One region of the Paenibacillus sp. 01T422 genome, then DNA from elsewhere that is predicted to be linked to it. Evidence: riboswitches for the same ligand, from Rfam matches in the RefSeq annotation. Region 1 holds a riboswitch; each other region holds the start of a gene.
What was found. A riboswitch is a leader RNA that binds a small molecule or an ion and turns the genes downstream of it on or off. The one in region 1 is predicted to bind cyclic di-AMP.

Region 1 (4,378 bases):
TGCTCCCAGCAGGGTTTGCGGAACACCTTGAAAGACTAAAATTAAAGCGACAATGAAGCTAAGCGGCAGAAATACGCGAGTAATCGCTCTAGTCATATCCACGTAGAAGTTTCCGAGATTATCTTGACGGCCAACTAATCCACGGATGAAAGCCACAGCTACTGCGAACCCGGTTGCCGCCGACGTAAACATCGGGAACGTAATGGCTACCATCTGAGAGAAGTAGGATAGTGTGTTTTCACCACTATAAGCTTGCCAGTTCGTATTCGTAATAAAGGAAATAGCTGTATTAAAAGCGATTGTGGGAGATACGTTACCGATCCCATCGGGATTAAGCGGTAGATACTTTTGAAGCCGAAACACAGCGTACATCAGGATCATCATGACAAAGTTGACAATTAATACAGCTCCTAAGTACTTCTTCCACCCCATCGCTTCTTCTTCTTTAACACCCATTAAGCGATAGGACACTCGCTCGAAGGGACCAAACACACGATCCAGGCCACTCTTTTCATAACCAAATACTTTCACCAAGTAACTACCCACTGGCTTCACCAAAAGCATGATAATCACCAGCGTGATGACTACTTGCAACAATCCCATACCCATAGTAGGTTCTCCCCCTGCTTACATAAGTTCTAATCTATCCATTAAAATTTCTCGGGCTTTACTAAAACAAAACCGAGATACACCATGATAGCTAGCGCAATTAGTCCAATTACAATCATTTGGTTGCCTCCTATAAGTTTTCATTCAAAAACTTGCATCGAAAGCATCAGCTTACGCTTTTTCACAAAATTTCATAAATCCCCAGAACCCGAGGAAAGTTAATGCCATTAATAAAATCATCGTCACATCGTTGTACATAACGCACCTCCTTCAAATCAGACAGAACCTAATTTATTTGTTTGTAATAGAGATGATAATAGAAATTTCACATCACCGTTTTTAGAATAAATAACATAGTCAGCGCCTAACACTTTGTAAATCAATCTGGGATTTACGCTTTGGGTTATCACATAGATAGGCCCTGAAGTCCAACTGCGGCATATTTGAATATAGCGGCAGCATAACGTCAAGCTCTCTTCGAACAAAATAATGCTTCCGATCGGATAATCGGGAATGATAGGGGTAGATTTACCCGGTACCGATGTATCCACTTGGATGATTTTATTCATTCCCTGCCCTTCTAGCTTGAGTTTTTCCATCTTATTGTTGGTTAATGCAATATAAGGGAAGCCACTCAACTTTATTTGCTTCATAAAGTCCTCGCCAGCCTTGGTCGGCGCAGCTATCAGCAGCAAATCGCTTTGCATGACGTTCATCGCTTCCTTTCCTGACTCATTGTAACGCCGAACTGTATAAAAATGAGGTAAAGAATCTATAGCGTGCATATAAAAAAAGCATAAAAATGCCTGCTTAGAAAGAGACATAAGCCTCTGAATGGTCAAAGATATAGGACCTATTCGATAGAACATCCAGCTCTTTTTTGCCTATTGATCGATGTTGAAGCTTATCAGACAAGTCCGTTAATGCCGACTCCATGACATGAGTCCTTGTTTCCCCCCATGCCTCTTTCTTCTGAAGGACATATTCCAAACCGTCCTCAAGGGAAAGCCCTTTGAGCTTCTGAAAGACAACAGCCCATTGAACGAGATCCCCCTTCAGGTTGCCGCAAGGAATTGCATAATCCCCTAACCCACATGTCCCCAGACTTGTTGAGATGGAAAGGATACCACAATGGCAGTCGCGGCCATGCCCAGGCAGCAATTTGTCGGATAACTCATCATCAAAGCGGTAGCATTCAATTCGGGTAATCTTGCATTCGGGAACCATTACTAGATTCACTCTCCTCATTTTTTGGACAACAAAAAGAAGCCTGTGAGCAGAGACTCTCTGCTCTCGGGCTTCATGGCAGCTTGTAGATACGAGCTGTGATTAGCACGATAGAACGTTGGCTCTCTCCCAATTCGCCTACGAGGTTAGCTGTCGGATTCGGGCTTGGAAGCGCCCTACCTTGGCAAGCTGGAGCTTGCCTTGGATTCACCCCACGAAGACGTTGATCCACTGTCGTCCTCTATTGGTTCCCCCGTTCCCCTTGCGGGGACTCAGCGTTATCAACTTGTGTGAAGTTGATGCTCTGAATCTTACGCCCTGGAGCTCAGCCTGTAAAACGTACCGCGACCTCTTTAATGGCATAATGACTAATGGGTGCGCTTCCAATTAATCAAAGCATGCATTATCGCTATCCAAGCTTCGCTTTTCTTCCATTTACGCCATTTTTATCGTTTTTTTATAGGTTACCCCCCTTTTATTTACCCCATTTTTATTACTCCCACCCTTACAATTGAAGAGCAGAACACACACATTATTTCTGACAGGTCTTACGTGCAAAGGAGAAATGACGATGGCTACCGCTCCCCGTTATTATTTAGGGTTAATCCCCGATGCGTTAAATCCGATCCGCTTAACTTACGAGTGGTTCGGTGTCTTATGGCTAGAAGAGGCTAACCGCTTCCCTGTTATTGCCGGGTACTGGTTCTGTAAGGAGAAGACAGAAATTATTCAAAAAGCGCAGCAAGCTGGTTATGCCAAATGGACTGAAATCTCCGAGCATTACGTGATCATGAACATGTATAGGTCTATACGTAATAAACAAAAGGAGCAAGATTGGGAGAAACGATCAAGGTTATCTATCCGCATGAATTTCACGGCGCCTTGGAAGAATGTTCCCTCTGGACTCTATGTTATTAAATCAAGAGAGACCTTTCCGCTGCATGCTTCTGCCATATGTAAAAAAAGGTTTTTCCTTTGGTTGGAGCATGCAGCCGTATGTGAAACTAAGCAGGAACTACAAGCGTTCATCCGACGGGTGCAGAGAGAGCACCACTTTGGGAAAACAATCAAAACAGGGAGCCCTACGATGTAGGGCAACCGCACCATCCCAGAAATTAAAAAGACACCGTCCTCATGGACGATGTCTACCTCTACCTCTACCTCTACCTCATCCTCCGTCAACGACGAACGAGCTCCATCTCCACTTGCCGATATCTCGATTGCAATCCCTATGTTGTACTTTGTGCAATATTATAACCGCATTTAGCCCTCCGCACTCCCCTATATTGTACTTAGTACAACATAACGGGCTATAAACCGCTCTCTTCGGGCAACAGCGCCAAAATGAGTGTACTTTGTGCAACGAGGGCTGCGATTGCAACCAAAAGACCGCTCTCCTATTGCACAAAGTGCAACGAAGCATCCCATGGCACCACGGGATGACCCGTGGTAGCCCCTAAACTCATTCTTATATGTTAAAAAAGCACAGAAATAGCGCATTACCGCCGATTCCTGTACTTTAATAACATCTACTTCTTCAAATGATACGGCACCGTCGTCACGATGAGATCCCGCCTATATAGCAGAAACGCGCGGATCAGCAAGCTCGACTGATTATGGAGAATGTGCTGCCAGTTCCGTTTGGGAATAAACTGCGGAATTAAGACCGTTACCCGGAAGTTCGACTCATTCGCCTTATGTTCCACGGTATCGATGAATTTCGTCAACGGTTGAATGATGCTTCGGTAGTGAGAATGCAGCGTGACTAACCGCACATCCGGCTGCCAACACTCCCATTTCTCTTGGAACTGCTTCTCGGCTTCCCGATCAAAGGCCACATACACAGCAATGATCTGGTCCGGCGCCAGCGATTTGGCGTAATTCATCGAATTTTCCACGACATGTGTAATTCCCGCGACAGGTATGATCATCACATTGCCTTTGATCTCGACGGAAGGCTCACATGTCGTGATTCGGAGCTGCTCACCGACAGCCTCATAGTGCTTTTTGATTTTATGGAACGTATAAACAATCAAGGGGAGGAAGATAAACACAGGCCATACCTGCCCCAGCTTGGTGATAAAAAAGATCAGCATTACGGTAAAGCTAATCAACGCGCCAATCAAATTGATCGTTAGTTTAACGATCCAGCCCTTGGGCTTTTCGCGTACCCACTTCACCAGCATCCCGGTTTGCGCGAGCGTAAAGGGGATAAATACACCAACGGCATACAGCGGAATGAGATGTTCCGTCCTGCCTTTGAAAGCGATAATCAAGATGATTGACATGACCGCCAGAAAAATGATCCCGTTCGAGTACCCTAATCGATCCCCTCTGATCGTAAACATTCTAGCGATATATTTGTCCCTGGCCAAATTAACAGCGAGCAACGGAAAGGCCGAATACCCAGTATTCGCGGCAAGCACAAGGATCATTGCGGTGGTGCCTTGGATGATATAGTACATATAATTCCTCCCAAATGTTTGGGAGGCAATCTGCGAAACTACTGTTTCCTGAGCTTTGGGAACGATGCCGTAGGCAA
Region 2 (4,814 bases), on a different contig from region 1:
TGAGAATCACGATGTTACGTGTGAAGAATGGAGCATGAGCCCCGCTAAGATTGAATAGCATGCTATCGTGCCCTGCAACTGGAATTACTTTTAGTTCGGTAATGATTGGAGTACTGGAAGTTTGGTTTCTCGATTGCTCATTAAGTAGTTCTTGTTTCATGTCTGGTCTCTCCCTTTCAATTGGATGAATACCGGTTAAATGATGGTGAAAAAGAATTAGCTACCTAGGCTAAATTGTACCACGTCCTCTAGCTCCTAAGTACTTAAATACGTCATATTCACATATTTTTGTTAGGGATTAGTATGAACTCGCTGGAGAGGAAGTTGAAATCATGGTTTATTATAAAAAAATGAAGATCGATGGTTGGGAGCTATTTTTCCGCGAAGCCGGAAGTCCGGATCATCCAACCATCATCCTTCTTCATGGTTTTCCAAGCTCATCCCATATGTTCAGGGATTTGATTCCTCATCTGGCAGACCGATTTCATATCATTGCGCCTGATTATCTAGGATTTGGAAATAGCAGTATGCCTTCCATAGAAGACTATTCATACACCTTTGAGAATCTATCGATTATGATTGAAAAGCTTATTGATTCTCTCTGTATTTCTCAATATATTTTGTACACCCATGATTATGGGGGACCAATCGGCTTCAGACTGGCTGTTCGCAATCCGCATCGCATTCTCGGGTTCGTTATTCAGAATGCCGTAGTTAGTGCCAACGGATTAGGGAAACCGTTCGATCTTTTCAAAGCACTTTGGGTGGATCGAAATCCTGCAACCGAAGCAGCTTTTGCCAAGCTAGTAACCTTTGAATTTACGCAAATGCAATATGTAACTGGCGTGTGCCAGCCTTATCTGATTAGCCCCGATGGTTATTTAATGGACCAATTATTTTTGGATCGACCGGGTAATAGCCAAATTCAATTGGAATTAGGCTACGATTATCGGACCAATGTGGCACAATACCCTGTTTGGCAGCAATACTTACGAACTTATCAACCTCCTATCCTGATAACCTGGGGCAAAAATGATTTTATCTTTACGTTGGAAGGAGCTCTTGCCTTCGGAGAACTATCAAATTGTGTGGAAACTCATTTTTTGTGCGGAGGGCATTTTGTTCTGGAGGAACAAAGCCAGCAAGTTGCTGAACTTATCAAACGCTTCTTTGGTCGTGTATATGCTTGGGGTTCTACTACTTAAAAATACGAAAAAGGAGCTGCCGCAAGGCAAGCTCCTTCACTATTATTGGAGATAGTTAAATCGTATTGCTGTTAATGTACTCTCTAAGGCAAGGATACGGACCACTAAGGATATGTGCCATGGTGACGATAAAGTTGTGATGATCCTCCAAAATTTGGGGAGAGGTTCCGACGCGATTGGCTAGCGATTGTTCAACCGCTAATTCCTTTTCTGAGCTTAGTTGATCGAGCAGCTCATTGCTCTGAGCGACCGTTTTGCTTATTTCCATTAAAGTCTGTGTTTCTACGTCTGATGGTCGGTAAGCCAAGTTCGGAAATTGAATGTCGAATTTTTCCAAACGCTGTTTTAAGTGAAGAATCTCATGATGACGTTGTGCAGAATTGTTAGATCTCTTCCATGGAAAAAGATTCTTCAGCTCATTGGTTACTTTCCTTAGCAGCATGTCTAGTTCCTCCTATTTTCTCTAGAAGAGAAAAAGGAAGCGAGGGAATAGAACCTCAAGTAGCATGGTTCCAATTAATATTTCTATCCTTCTCTTTCTACGCTGACGAAGTTAGCTGACGGATTCGGGTTGAAAGTTAACCCTAACACGATAGATGTGTACTCACCCCAGGAAACTTGGTTCCCCCGCTTCTTTAATCTAAAGAATTAAGCGTATTTTATCAATTTACTCCAATGCTTAAGGAGAAGCAATAGTAATATTTTCTTATATATGCTATGTCATTAGTCATGCATTCCTTGTAACCAAATCCACTTTATAAATACTGGGAACTCCCTCCATATCCGAGGTAAAGATAACAAACGAGCCATCAGGCGAGAAAGTCGGATGCGYGTGGGCGTCCTGTGTGTTGCCGTATGACTTCCAGCTAGTACCATGGGAGCACAGCCGCTCTTCTTGCCTCAATGCTACATCCACTAAATAAATGAAATGCTGCTCGGGCAATTGTCCGTCCCCTACGATCTGCGTATGGTTGGCATTGGAAATAAAATGGCAATACTTGGAGCTGTTCATCCAGATCTCTTCTTCCAGCGTCTCCGAGTCCATGAACCGGATACTTTCGTGATAGAGATCATCCTTATGCCGGTACACATAGGCAAATCTAGAGCCGTCGGCAAGCCAATATTCATGCGTGATGAGTTCATCATGCGTTTGTTCCTTGGCGCAGCGCAGCCGCGTCCCGTCCTTTTGGACGAGCCAGAGTCTGGCATCGATCAGATGCCCAGGACCTTCATGACAAAATAAAATGGTCGATGGATCATGCGGACGAATTTGCGGATGCCCAAGCCAGCAGTTTAGCTCCTCGTGCGCGATGTGACTTGTCCGCTGCTCAATATCGAGGTAGACGATTCGGCAGTGCGGTTGCGCTGCCCATTGAGGCTCGAAGTTGGACCAGTCCCCTTTACTTGGTACGACATCCTTTTCATTTATTTCGACCAAGGCGAGATACTTGTCGTCTGAGCTAAGACCAGGATTCGCATTCGATTTCCATCCTGCAGGTGACGTGTATAGGACCTCTTCCTCAAGCGTGGCCATATCCAATCGCATGATCCGTTGATCCCTGCAATAGATCAAATAGTTATCATCACTCGTCAGACTGCAACTGAAATCGTGGATATCCGGTCCTTCCGTTAATTGCACCGCAGATCCATCAGTTAGATCCATGCGATAAAGCTGACGAGTTCCCTCACGTTCACTAGCGTAAATGAGAGAGCAGTTGTCGTTCGTGATCATTTTATAATAAAAATAAGGATGATGATTCACCTGCTCTGGCGCGGTCAATCGGGTTATAGCACGACCTGTATAAGTATCGTTGAAGGGATGGAACTCATTACGAATCGTAGATCCTTTAGCCATCTATGATCACTCCATTCTTATTAGTCAGCATTGTTAGAGCCGAGGTCTCAGCATCTTCATCTTCTCATCAGGCTTGAACGGTAACGTCAACTGAAGCGCCGAGCGATCAGGAGCACGGAATTCCGCATGAACCTCTGCACTCGCTCCCACTTGTAAGACTGAAGCCGCAGCATCGAGCTCATCTTCCTGTACGCCCAAGCGCCATGCAAACACAGAAGAATAGTCGTACCCTTCGTTCAGCAGGCGCAAATGAATATAGGTCGAATGGTTGCCATTGCGCACATAAGCTAGCAAATTGCGACGCTGATTCCACATCACATCCTTGCTGAAAGTTCCTACACTAACGGGCCCTTCCATATACGTAGTTGCTTGGTTAACGATAACGCCAACCTCGTCTTTGCTAATCGTCTGTACAAGTTCCGCTGTCTCTGTTCGCTTGAACGCCGGTATGTACTTCGCAGGACACCTTATGTCGTTGCCGTACCAGTCCAGATTGTACTTCAGCTGATCATCTGGCATGAATTTCAACTCACCGTGACTGGCGATCTGCACGAAAGATAAAATGTCTGGCGTCATCATCGTATGATAAGCACGGCTGTGTGGGCCAGACCACTGTTTGCTGGGGGCATGGTAATGGTCAGCAACCAGCCCCCATGCGACATCCAGCATCTCCGTGCTAAGCTTTTTCGCTTCCGCAACTTGGGTCGCCGTATAAATGCTGGACAATTCCTGTATCGCAACAATCGTATACGTCGGGCTGTTATACTCTTGGAAAGTTCCCAACTGTTTCGTGTACTCACGAAAGAGTCGTAACCTCTCCAGCCCGTAATTCAAATATTTTGCTTCGCCATAGACCTCACCTGTGAGCAAAGTAACGAAGGCGCCCATGATGGCAATGTTCGTATAGCTCGGACCTACATTACGCTTGATAATGGCGTCGCACGCGCAATAAAGCGAATGCCGAATCTGCTCGCGCAGACCCGGGCTCAGCATATCGGAATGCCTCTGCTCGGCCAGAACCAGCCGCTTCCCACAGAAATCCGCCCAGTTCCAGTCTGGCGGTGCCATCCTTTCGAGCGGCTCCTCGTAGAACCACGACCAGATGCCGAAAGTAGCATTGTCGGGATTCTGATCCTGCAGGCTGATCACTTGCTCAAGTATTCCTTGCGCTTTTTCTACATGAAGAGGCTGGCGACTGTCCAGCAATCCCAGCGCATAGACACAAGCTGCCAAGGTGGGATGAGTAAACGCTACATTTTTCAGCGTGCTATGATATCCCGGCGTATGAAAAGGCTTGCGAACCATCCGCAGCTCAGGCGTGTATTCCTCATGCCATTTCGCAAGCTGTTCAAGCAGCATCTTGTTCGGATCAATTGTCATAGTGAATTACACTCCCTTATCCGTATGAAATAGCCTCCCAACTCCTGTTCGAATCGGGAGGCTGCTTAGCCGTCTATGAAATTTTACTTCCCTTTCACATTGTTCTGATACCAATCCTGCGCTAACTTGTCAACGTTATCGCCGCCAAGACGTTTCCATTCCTTGCGAAGCTGCTCTATCCCCCATTGCGGTGAATATTGGGCACCGCCTGTAATGACTTTCGTTTCAATATCCTCCGACAATGGGCCGAATGAAGTAGACGTCTCGCTCAGCTCAGGGAACGTCGGATTAAACGGAATATCACGTCTATATTTGTTTTTCATAGCCACCTTAAGCGATTCTCCCTGCACCTTGGCATATTCCTGAGAAATCGC
Region 3 (2,917 bases), on a different contig from region 1:
GATTGTCGAAAAATAACTCAATAAATATGTTTTAATGACATATAATATGTGTTAAAATAATAAAAATGCAAAGGGGGAATCTCCGAATGGACGACAAGAACGATAAAACCAAGAGGCTTTCCGTCTACTTACCTGAGAAAGTGAAAGCAGATTTGGAGCGCATGGCGGAGGAAACAGGCTTGTCTATGACGCAGCTTATTGTGATGGCGACGCATGGCCTACTCGCGAATTATGATTCGCATGGCGGAGCTATTTTTGCCGACTTATTGGCAGCTAAACAACGGATCGTTCCCGAGGTGAAGGATCGGCAGCGGCTTTTGCGTGAAGAGAAAGAGGGCATGCAGGATTACTACGGCGCGCGAGCGGCTGAATATGAACGGATTTATGCTCGTGAGGATGCGGAGTATCAGCAAGAACTTGCGATGCTGGCGGATATCGTGAAGAGGCAGGTGACTGGGAGCCGCGTTCTGGAGGTGGCTTGCGGTACTGGATATTGGACACAGTTCATGGCGGCAACGGCCAAACACATCGTTGGTGTGGACGTTCGACCAGAGGTGCTGCAAATTGCGGAATCCAAGAGATCTTTAAACCGCTGGCGGAGAATCTGCGGATATTTGTCGGCAGTTCCTTCTGGTATGTCAGCTACATGGTGGCTTAGGAATCATCGGCCGGAGTGAGTGGGCGTAAGCTTAGTGCCCGGATGTGAACTTAAGGCCGAGAACGCCGACCAGAATAAGGATCATGAATAGAATACGCAGTAAACTAATAGGCTCATTCAGAAATAGGGTGCCGATAATAATTGCACCTACAGCGCCAATTCCCGTCCAAGCCGCGTAGGCTGTGCCGATAGGAAGAGTTTTCGTAGCTGCTGCGAGAAAATAAAAGCTGATAATCATGCCGACAATGGTGATGCTGGATGGAACCAGTCGTGTGAAACCATTGGAGAACTTCAATGAGATCGCCCATACGACTTCAAAAACACCTGCAATGACTAGATATAACCATGCCATCTGTGAATCACTCCTTCAAAAGTATGCTAAGATGCCCATTAGATCGCGGCAAAAAGAAAAAGCCTGGAAGCAATATCGCTAATGCGATAAGACTCCCGGGCTTTTTCCCCTCCGTGATCACAGCGTATCCGCTGCGTGTTTTCTCTCGGACCAGACCGGCGCTGCAGCGCCGCGGAACCCTAGAAACATGATGCCGTAATTATAGGACGGCTAACATGCTATGTCAAGTTGCATCATTTCAAAAAAAGAATAAAAGCCCTGAAAAGCGGCTCATTCGAGCTAACGCTTGTCTGGGCTTTATTCATGTTGAACAAGAAAATTACTTGGATTCAGCAGTTAGTTGATTGTAGATATCATCCCACAGAACACGTCTAGCGGATACATACCTTTTCGCATAATAGGATTCGCTTAGCTTGTTTTTCACGATACCTTCATTGGATGCAGAGTGAATGAATTCACCATTTCCAAGGTAGATACCAACGTGAGAAATGCCTTTGCCCCCTGTGTCGAAGAACACAAGATCACCTTTACGAAGATCACTTTTGTCGATCCAGTAGCCCTCTTTATTTTGAGCTGCTGAACTATGAGGAAGGTCAATGCCGAATTTATTGAACACGTACGATGTGAAACCAGAGCAATCAAAGCCTCTTGTTGTCGTTCCCGCATCGCGGTACGGTGTTCCAATCAATTCGTCAACCGTTGAGTCCAATGTGGATTCTGACGCAGACACACTCCCTAAAGCTACACTCAAAAACAAAACAAGACTAAAAAGAAGAGCAACAACCTTTTTCAACTGCTTGTCTCCTTCCGGTGCCTACGAGGTTAGCTGGAGGGTTCGGTTGAAGGTTCCCTATGATCCCTGTCTTGCAAGATCAATTCACCCGGTGTGGTTCCCCCGTTTCCCCAAGAAATGAGGAATTCGGCATGAAATATTTGGTTTTTTAATGCTAGTCTCTTTAATTCGTCATAAACATCGAAATTCCTCCTTTTTCGTGCAATTTGGTCTGAAAAAATGTGTAAAGGTTCGCTTTACAGACAAAAAAATCCCCTTTTGCAAGGGGATTGAACAAATCTAAACCAATTATGGTTTTATTTATTTTGTTTTAACGACTCATTTTGGCGGAAAGAAGCTGAAATTGCGAGGTAATGGACCACATTTGCATGAAAATATGGAAGAGCGGGAAAAGCTGATAAATGATTAGCGCTACCAGTCCTGCCCAGATATAGGTCGATGTGACCGTAATCCCTGCCAAAAGTCCTGAACTAATTAAAAGGATCAGGGAAAGGCCGATAATCGGCAGCGAATACCGGATGAACGTGATGACTGTGGATACAATGCCGAGATGCGCCGCAATCGCGAACTGGACGTACATAAAAAGTAGATGCAGCAGAAAGCCATAAACCAGCATCCCCATTAGCCAAGGCAGTAAGTCGAGGGAGGCCTGCTCATAAGATGAGCTGTGAGCAAGCACCTTCTGCGCTTTGGGCAGCACCCAGATGAGAGGCAGCAGAGACATGGCGATTCGGATTATATACGCGGCGAAGAAGGGAAGTGTGAGTTCCTTGATGCCGCGGACGAAGCGATAGCCGGCATTTTGATCCGAATGCGTGAGCGAATAGTAGACGCCGCTGTTCAGCATCGGGGTAAGCAGCATGCGAGCTAGGAGCAGGATAGCCAGCCACCACAAGTAGGAATGGCTAAGATCCGTTTTGAATAGCTGGAACTGACTTTCGGCGAGAAAAAGCTGGAGCGCTTCTTTCGGCTGATCGCCGCCGGGAAAGCGATGCATGAGGGGGACAAGGACCCCTTGTACAAGCTTATACAGCAGCATCCCCCAGCACATCTGGTAGATGAATAAGACAATCGTGGCGAAGGGTTGCTGCAGAGCCGCCCTGAGGCCGGATTT
Region 4 (6,914 bases), on a different contig from region 1:
TGTACGACGTTCGCATGGGGATAAGGCTCTAGCGTCTCGCCTAGGATAGGCAGGAGACGTTGATCGATCTCCACGGCCAAGACACGCCCTGCGAGCTTGGCCAGCTGCTGGGTGAGCGCCCCGATGCCAGGGCCGACTTCCAGCGCGCCTTTGTTAGGCCCAAGCTCTGCGGCCGAAACGATCTTGCCCAAGATGTTCTGGTCGATCAGGAAGTTCTGACCCAAACTCTTTTTAAGCACAAGATTGTGCTTTTTAATCATTTGTTTCGTCTTACTAGGTGTTGCGACATCTTCCGCTGTTACAATCACTTCATTGCCGGGTATAGTCATTTTGTAGCCCTCATTTATCTATAGGTTCTGGATTCCACTATATAACACTATATCTTCGGTGCCAGATGCTCCAACGCTGCTTCAAATTCCTCACGCGAGATCTGGAACATCGCACATCGCTTATAAAATTGTTTGCCATTGCAGTAGCCAATGCCAAGTGCATTGCCAACGACGAGTCTGCGGGAAGCGGCCTCCGGATGAACGATCAGCCCTGCGGCCATGAGATCTTCCACGGTAAGCTGTGACACAGCCCCGTCGTACTCTGTCCGAAGGTTCTGGAGCGCCTCCCGGACAATCTCCGGCGCGGCATTCTCCACACCAATGTCGCCTTTATACTCGGCCTGCGCCTGCGTGATAAAGGCATGTTTGCAGCCTGGTACCTTGGCTGCCACAATCTTCCGTATCCGCTCACCTGCGTGATCCGGATCCGTGAATATAATGACGCCCCTGCGCTGTTGCGCGAGGGCTATGCGCTTCAATACGGCTTGCCCGATGGCAGAGCCGCCTGTCTCTATCGTATCCGCCTCGACGGCTCGGCGAATAGCTGCCGTATCGTCCTTGCCTTCAACGACAATGACTTCTTTAATCATAATCGGTTCCCTTCCCAGTACGCAGAAAAAGAAGAGGGGTTCCCTCTTCTTTCGCCCAGGCTGCTTGCCTGGCAACGTATATTGACATTGTTCCCGCTGAAACAGACGTTTACACGTTAATTTTCAGACGGCTTTTTCGGTCCTACGACATAGACCGTGTACCCTTGTTTCGTTCCGAATTTATTGGCGTAGCCATGATCTTCGAAATAGACGTCGATCATTTGACCTTTCACACCACTACCGATATCTTCAGCACGACGGAAGCCGACGCCCTCAATGTAAACCCACCATCCTAGTGGGATAACTTTCGGATCAACCGCAATCGTTCTGCCCTCAGTAACCGTAGTTCCTGTATACGTCTTACCATACCCAGGAGTACCTTCGGATTTGCCTGTTGAATCGGCTCCCGCTGAGTAAGCCGTGAGCTTCACATTCTTCAGAATTTGTTTATACCCGAATGTTACACCATTCTTAGAAACCTCATCCACGCTAGGGGATGATGCCGAAAGAACAACAACGGGATTCTTCGTGCCAATTGACACTACTTTTTTAACACTTTGTTCCTGTACTTCTTGACCTACAACAGCTTCTGCGACTAACACGCCATCTTCGTAAGTCTTTTCTTTCTTTTTCAGAAGTACGCCCTCTTTACCTTCTTGAACGACCTGCTCTTTACCCTTAAGCAGCGATGCATCACTTTTCTTCTCCGTGTCGAATGCGATCGGCTCTGTTACTTCTTCCGTCTCTTTTTTTACACGGACGATTTTGATTTCATCGCCTGTGCCTAAAGAGGATGTCGGTTCGGGAGTCAGCTTATCGTGCTCCCCAAGTGCAATATGTAAACGTTGCAATGCACTTTCAACCGTTCTTGCAGTTGTGTAAACAGTGGTGGTCTTTCCATCAGCAGTCAATTGAATTGGAGAAGCGTGTTCGATGACGAATTTGTCCCCGCCCTTGATAGTAGCTGTAGGGTCTGCAGATATTTCATCGTGTTCACCAATCGTTATGGCTTGTTCATCCAGTAGGCGTTGCAGGACCCATTGCTTCGTATGCACAACGGTTTCTTGTCCATTCACAACCACGGATACGCTCTTGGTAGCCGTACCGTACAACAACACCAAAAACATGAAAGTCATTGCGATTGAGATTATAGCCAGGCTTAAAATCAAACGCAAGTTTTCATGCTTCCATCGCAATGCGAAGGACATGCTGGATGATCGTTTTACATGGGTCTCGCTAAAAGAGATACTGCCCACTTCTTCGGTCCTCCTTCAAAGCCTCGCCGCCAGGTTACAGCATGATTAAATTTGACGCGACTAAGGTTTTTAATTTAACTTAACGTGTCGTCCATCAGCAGCTGCTTAGAAACGGCTGCATTCTGGTCGTCCCACCCCGCTTTGCTATTCATCATCCTATGAATTCCGGGCTATGATTAATCGTCCGAAACAGTTAAAAGTCCTTATGGGGACAAAAAGCCAGCAAGAAGAGGACTCTTCTCGCTGGCTTAGTTTGCATAGTAAAAATACACAAATAGCACGAACGACAATCGTTACCTCTCTTACGCTTACGAGGTTAGCTGACGGATTCGGACGTGAGAGTCGCCCTACTCAGACGTAAACTTCCGTTAAACGTCCAAGATTCACCCCTGTTACTCACTCTGTTTACTTCCTCAGCGATGCCGCTTTATAAAGTTAACAGTGGTTCCCCCGTTCCCATAATTGGAACTCAGCGAATGGAAAAATGGCAAATTGGTTATTAAGTTATTATGAAAAGTATATTACGCTGTTAATCTCTGCCTGTAAAGGGATTGACACCTACTAAAAAGGGCTAAATCAATTAAAAATAGCTTATTTTCGAAATAAAACCACTTTTTATCTACATTTATCTCACTATAACGTACGTATACTAAGTTTCTTCGTGTTTTCGCTCTTAAACTAGGCTTCTAAACTAAATTTGTTTATAATTATCAGGTATGAAACCGATGTATAAATTCCAATAAATAGATATTTAGGGAGGCACTGAGATGGGGCTCATATTACAAGTCGACTCTTTATTCGGGGGATATTTACCAAATAAACCCGTTCTTCACGACCTCACATTTTCAATCCGTCAGGGTGAAATGATGGGATTGATCGGACTGAATGGCGCAGGAAAAAGTACGACCATCAAGAACATCCTTGGACTGCTTCAACCACAAAGGGGTTCAGTCAAAATTAACGGTTTGACACTAGCCGAAGATCCGCTGCCTTACCGTGCCACTTATGCTTATGTACCCGAAAGTCCAGAGCTATATGAAGAGCTTACCATTCGCGAACATCTGGAATTAACCGCCATGGCCTACGGCTTAACGAAAGATGACTATCTTGCACGTTCACAAGCGCTTCTCGAGCAGTTCCACATGCAGGACAAGCTCAATTCCTTCGCAAGCCATCTATCCAAAGGGATGAAGCAAAAGGTCATGATTATGAACGCGTTCTTAATCGAACCTTCCCTCTATATCATTGATGAGCCTTTTCTCGGACTCGATCCGTTAGCCATCCGCTCATTGCTCGAATTAATGGTCAAAATGAAACGGCGTGGCGCGTCATTCCTCATATCCTCGCATATTTTGTCTACCATTGAAAAATATTGCGATAACTATGTCGTTCTGCACAAAGGACATATGGTTGCCCAAGGCGATTTAGTCGAATTACGTCACCAAACGGGGCTCCAGCAAGCGTCATTGGACGACATCTTTTATAAGCTTGTAAAAGGAGAACTGGTATGAAAGCAATGGACATGGATACCCGTGCCCTATGGCAGAAGAGATTTGAACATTATATGAAGGAATCCATGGGCTACTTGCAGTATGCAGCGCGCAGTAATTTTTTTGGCTTCCTGTTATTTCTTGTCATCCTTTCTTCCTATTATTATGCAAAAATACTACAGCGCCTTCCGACAGATTATCCTTATCTGTGGATCGTCCTTTTGCTGCTCGTTCCTTTGTTATCCTCAAGCCCGATTCGTACATTAGCGAGAAGCGCGGACCGTATGTTTTTACTGCGCATTGAACATCAGATGGGTCCTTACTTCCGTGGCGGATTCAAGTACAGCTTGGTGCTGCAAGCATTTTGGACATTTCTGGCATGGGTTGTATTATGGCCCTTGTATCATCATTGCCTCGGTCATGACGAACAGCATTTCTTATGGATGCTCGCCTTGCTTCTATTAATGAAGGTAGGCCATTTATTGGCTAGCTGGCAAGAGAGCCGATTCACACATGAACGTGCGAGAAGGGTTTCCGTTAGCTTCCGCTGGATAGCAACAGCCGTGCTGATTTCTCTGCAATTTCTGACCAGCGTTCTCTGGGCAAGCGGGGCTGCTCTTGTACTTACATTGGCTTGGTTAACAGCCACGCATTACGTATCCAAGTACTACATCGGTTGGGACTATCTCATTGCGAAGGAAAGGCAGCAGCAGGCACGGCTCTATTCCTTTTTCAACTGGTTCGTGGATGTTCCACAATTGGGAACGCGAATAACCCGCCGAAGCTGGATCAGCGGGGTCACAAGATTTATTCCTTTTAAACAAGATGCCACCTATCTGTACATATATATGAAAACATTTCTACGTACGGAGTTATTCGCGATTGTCATGCGTATATCTTTGCTGGGCACATTAGCCATCGCAGTTTCAAGCAGCAGCACAGCGCGACTTCTCATCTTCTTTATCGCTATAGTTATTTCCATGGTTCAACTCACGCCACTTGAGCGTTCACACCGCTATACCTTCTGGCTTGAAATGTACCCACTTAACCGTCAGTTGAAAGCCGGCTCCTTAGCCTTCATCATTTGGTCAGCCTTGCTGCTAGAATTATGTATGCTTTCGATTCCGTTATTGATTCGCTCTTCACCTATCTACCTTGTTGTGCCGCTCATCGGTTTCCTCTTTATCTCGCTCACTTGTGGCGTCTTGCTTCGTCGAAAATTTGCAAAGAACGCTTTACTTGAGACCTAACAAGGCGATGGCGTTGTTTGTCGTTATTTCTGCAAGCTCTTCTAGACTCAAGCCCTTAATTTCCGCGGCCGTTTCGGCTACCAACCGAACATAAGCCGATTCGTTGCGCTTGCCGCGGTAAGGGTGTGGGGTCAGGTATGGAGCATCCGTCTCAATTAACAAACGGTCCAAAGGAACTTGCGCCAGCACTTCCTTGGGCTGCCTTGCATTTTTGAAAGTCACAGGCCCCCCGAAGGAAATATGGAAATTCATATCCAGACACTGCTTTGCCGTCTCCCAGCTCCCCGAGAAACAATGCATAATTCCCCCGACTTCAGCAGCTTTCTCTTCTTTTAAAATGGTCAAAATATCCTGATGCGCGTCTCGATTATGAATCACAATCGGCATTTGAAGCTTTCGCGCCAACCTGATTTGCTCGCGAAAGACCCGCTGCTGTACATCCTTAGGCGACTTATCCCAATAATAGTCCAGTCCGATCTCCCCGATAGCCACCACTTTGTCATGTTGACACAACGATTCGATCCATTCCAAATCCCCTGGTTTCATATCAATCGCATCCACGGGGTGCCAGCCTACCGTTGAATAGATGAAATCGTATTTTTCGGCAAGTGCTATTGAACTAGGAATCGTCTCCCGATTAAAACCAACATTCACCATTCTTGTAACACCTGCATCACGTGCGCGTTGTATGACCTCGTCTTGATCTTCCTGAAATTGTTCCGCATTTAAATGTGTATGTGAGTCTGTTAACATGTTCTTCTCCTTACTTCCTCTTATGTATTATTCCTGCTCGCCGAGCATCTCCCATAATTCCGGATACGCAGAAGCATTCAGACGCTCCAGCAGCTCCTCCGGGTAATAGACATGATGCTTGCCCATTTGAAAACCGCTAATAGATTGAACAATCTCTGATCGATGGGTAATTTCGGTTAACGTTTCCTTATGATCCAAAAGCAGAATCGGCAAATTATCCTCCGTCTCACCTGGTCTGTACACATCATAGGATTGATTTGACGGGAAATCAATTTCCATGTAGTAGATCGGATCAAGACCGACTTCAGCCATTACTTTCTCCATTAGCTGAATCATGCGCTGATTTGACTCATCAAAGGTACTATATTTATACAGTTTACGGTCCAAAAATCGTTTGCACATATCAGCAAGGATAGGATCCTTCTCGCTCATCCAAAACGTCAACATCGCCTGCATCACAGACTCGTCCAGAAGCAAATAATCTTCAAGCGAAATCTTATTCTGAATCAGGTGCAGGATTGGATCCGTCATGAAGCCAAATGTGTAGTTATCTTCATATAGATGTTTGGCGCGCGCAAAGATTTTGTGCAGCAGAATTTCCGCACTCCGTGTCACCGGATGGAAATAGACCTGCCAGTACATCTGATAACGTGACATTAGGTAATCTTCTACAGCATGCATACCGCTTTCTTTAACCACAATATGCCCACGATAGGGCCGAATAACACGAAGTATTCGTTCCAGATCGAACGTCCCATAATTAACTCCCGTGAAATACGCATCTCTCAAAAGGTAATCCATCCGATCGGCGTCTAATTGGGACGACACGAGGCTTACAACAATCTCCTCATTATAGGATTTGCAAATGACACCCGCCACTTTTTTGGGGAAATCAGGCGAGACCCGGCTCAATACTTGATTGACTTCCGTATCACCCAGCACGATTTTGCAAGACCAATCCTCATGGCGCGTTCCGAAAGCCTTCTCAATTGAATGAGAGAAAGGCCCATGCCCCAAATCGTGCAACAGCGCTGCACAAAGACAGATCAAACGCTCTTCCTTCGGCCAATCTTCATATTGATTGCGTTCGAACTGGGAAATGATTTTGCGCGTGATTTCGTACACACCAAGTGAATGGGAGAATCGGCTATGCTCGGCACCATGGAAAGTTAAATATGAGGTGCCTAATTGCCGGATGCGGCGCAGCCTCTGAAACTCTCGCGTATTAATCAAATCCCAGATCGTG

Region 2: it holds a riboswitch for cyclic di-AMP, as region 1 does, so the genes downstream of both, AC1DUA_RS30460 (hypothetical protein) here and AC1DUA_RS00465 (hypothetical protein) in region 1, are expected to answer to the same signal.
Region 3: it holds a riboswitch for cyclic di-AMP, as region 1 does, so the genes downstream of both, AC1DUA_RS15040 (C40 family peptidase) here and AC1DUA_RS00465 (hypothetical protein) in region 1, are expected to answer to the same signal.
Region 4: it holds a riboswitch for cyclic di-AMP, as region 1 does, so the genes downstream of both, AC1DUA_RS09705 (ubiquitin-like domain-containing protein) here and AC1DUA_RS00465 (hypothetical protein) in region 1, are expected to answer to the same signal.

What each region holds. Positions count from the first base shown of each region.
Region 1 covers NZ_JBFTQB010000004.1:2,842-7,219, reverse strand. The annotation lists gene kdpA (potassium-transporting ATPase subunit KdpA) at 1-603, opposite strand, end outside; gene AC1DUA_RS00475 (potassium-transporting ATPase subunit F) at 651-728, opposite strand; gene AC1DUA_RS00470 (hypothetical protein) at 885-1,325, opposite strand; gene AC1DUA_RS00465 (hypothetical protein) at 1,420-1,836, opposite strand; cyclic di-AMP (ydaO/yuaA leader) riboswitch at 1,956-2,124, opposite strand; gene AC1DUA_RS00460 (hypothetical protein) at 2,408-2,929, shown strand; gene AC1DUA_RS00455 (APC family permease) at 3,366-4,378, opposite strand, start outside.
Region 2 covers NZ_JBFTQB010000749.1:30-4,843, forward strand. The annotation lists partial or broken gene gudD (glucarate dehydratase) at 1-160, opposite strand, end outside; gene AC1DUA_RS30455 (alpha/beta fold hydrolase) at 333-1,205, shown strand; gene AC1DUA_RS30460 (hypothetical protein) at 1,261-1,647, opposite strand; cyclic di-AMP (ydaO/yuaA leader) riboswitch at 1,734-1,870, opposite strand; gene AC1DUA_RS30465 (oligogalacturonate lyase family protein) at 1,933-3,060, opposite strand; gene AC1DUA_RS30470 (hypothetical protein) at 3,094-4,440, opposite strand; partial or broken gene AC1DUA_RS30475 (type 2 periplasmic-binding domain-containing protein) at 4,524-4,814, opposite strand, start outside.
Region 3 covers NZ_JBFTQB010000234.1:73-2,989, forward strand. The annotation lists gene AC1DUA_RS15030 (methyltransferase domain-containing protein) at 87-677, shown strand; gene sugE (quaternary ammonium compound efflux SMR transporter SugE) at 690-1,010, opposite strand; guanidine-I (ykkC/yxkD leader) riboswitch at 1,101-1,203, opposite strand; gene AC1DUA_RS15040 (C40 family peptidase) at 1,330-1,803, opposite strand; cyclic di-AMP (ydaO/yuaA leader) riboswitch at 1,807-1,945, opposite strand; gene AC1DUA_RS15045 (hypothetical protein) at 2,114-2,917, opposite strand, start outside.
Region 4 covers NZ_JBFTQB010000125.1:2,126-9,039, forward strand. The annotation lists gene rsmA (16S rRNA (adenine(1518)-N(6)/adenine(1519)-N(6))-dimethyltransferase RsmA) at 1-329, opposite strand, end outside; gene rnmV (ribonuclease M5) at 377-919, opposite strand; gene AC1DUA_RS09705 (ubiquitin-like domain-containing protein) at 1,036-2,175, opposite strand; cyclic di-AMP (ydaO/yuaA leader) riboswitch at 2,466-2,660, opposite strand; gene AC1DUA_RS09710 (ABC transporter ATP-binding protein) at 2,943-3,686, shown strand; gene AC1DUA_RS09715 (ABC transporter permease) at 3,683-4,915, shown strand; gene AC1DUA_RS09720 (TatD family hydrolase) at 4,901-5,668, opposite strand; gene AC1DUA_RS09725 (HD domain-containing protein) at 5,696-6,914, opposite strand, start outside.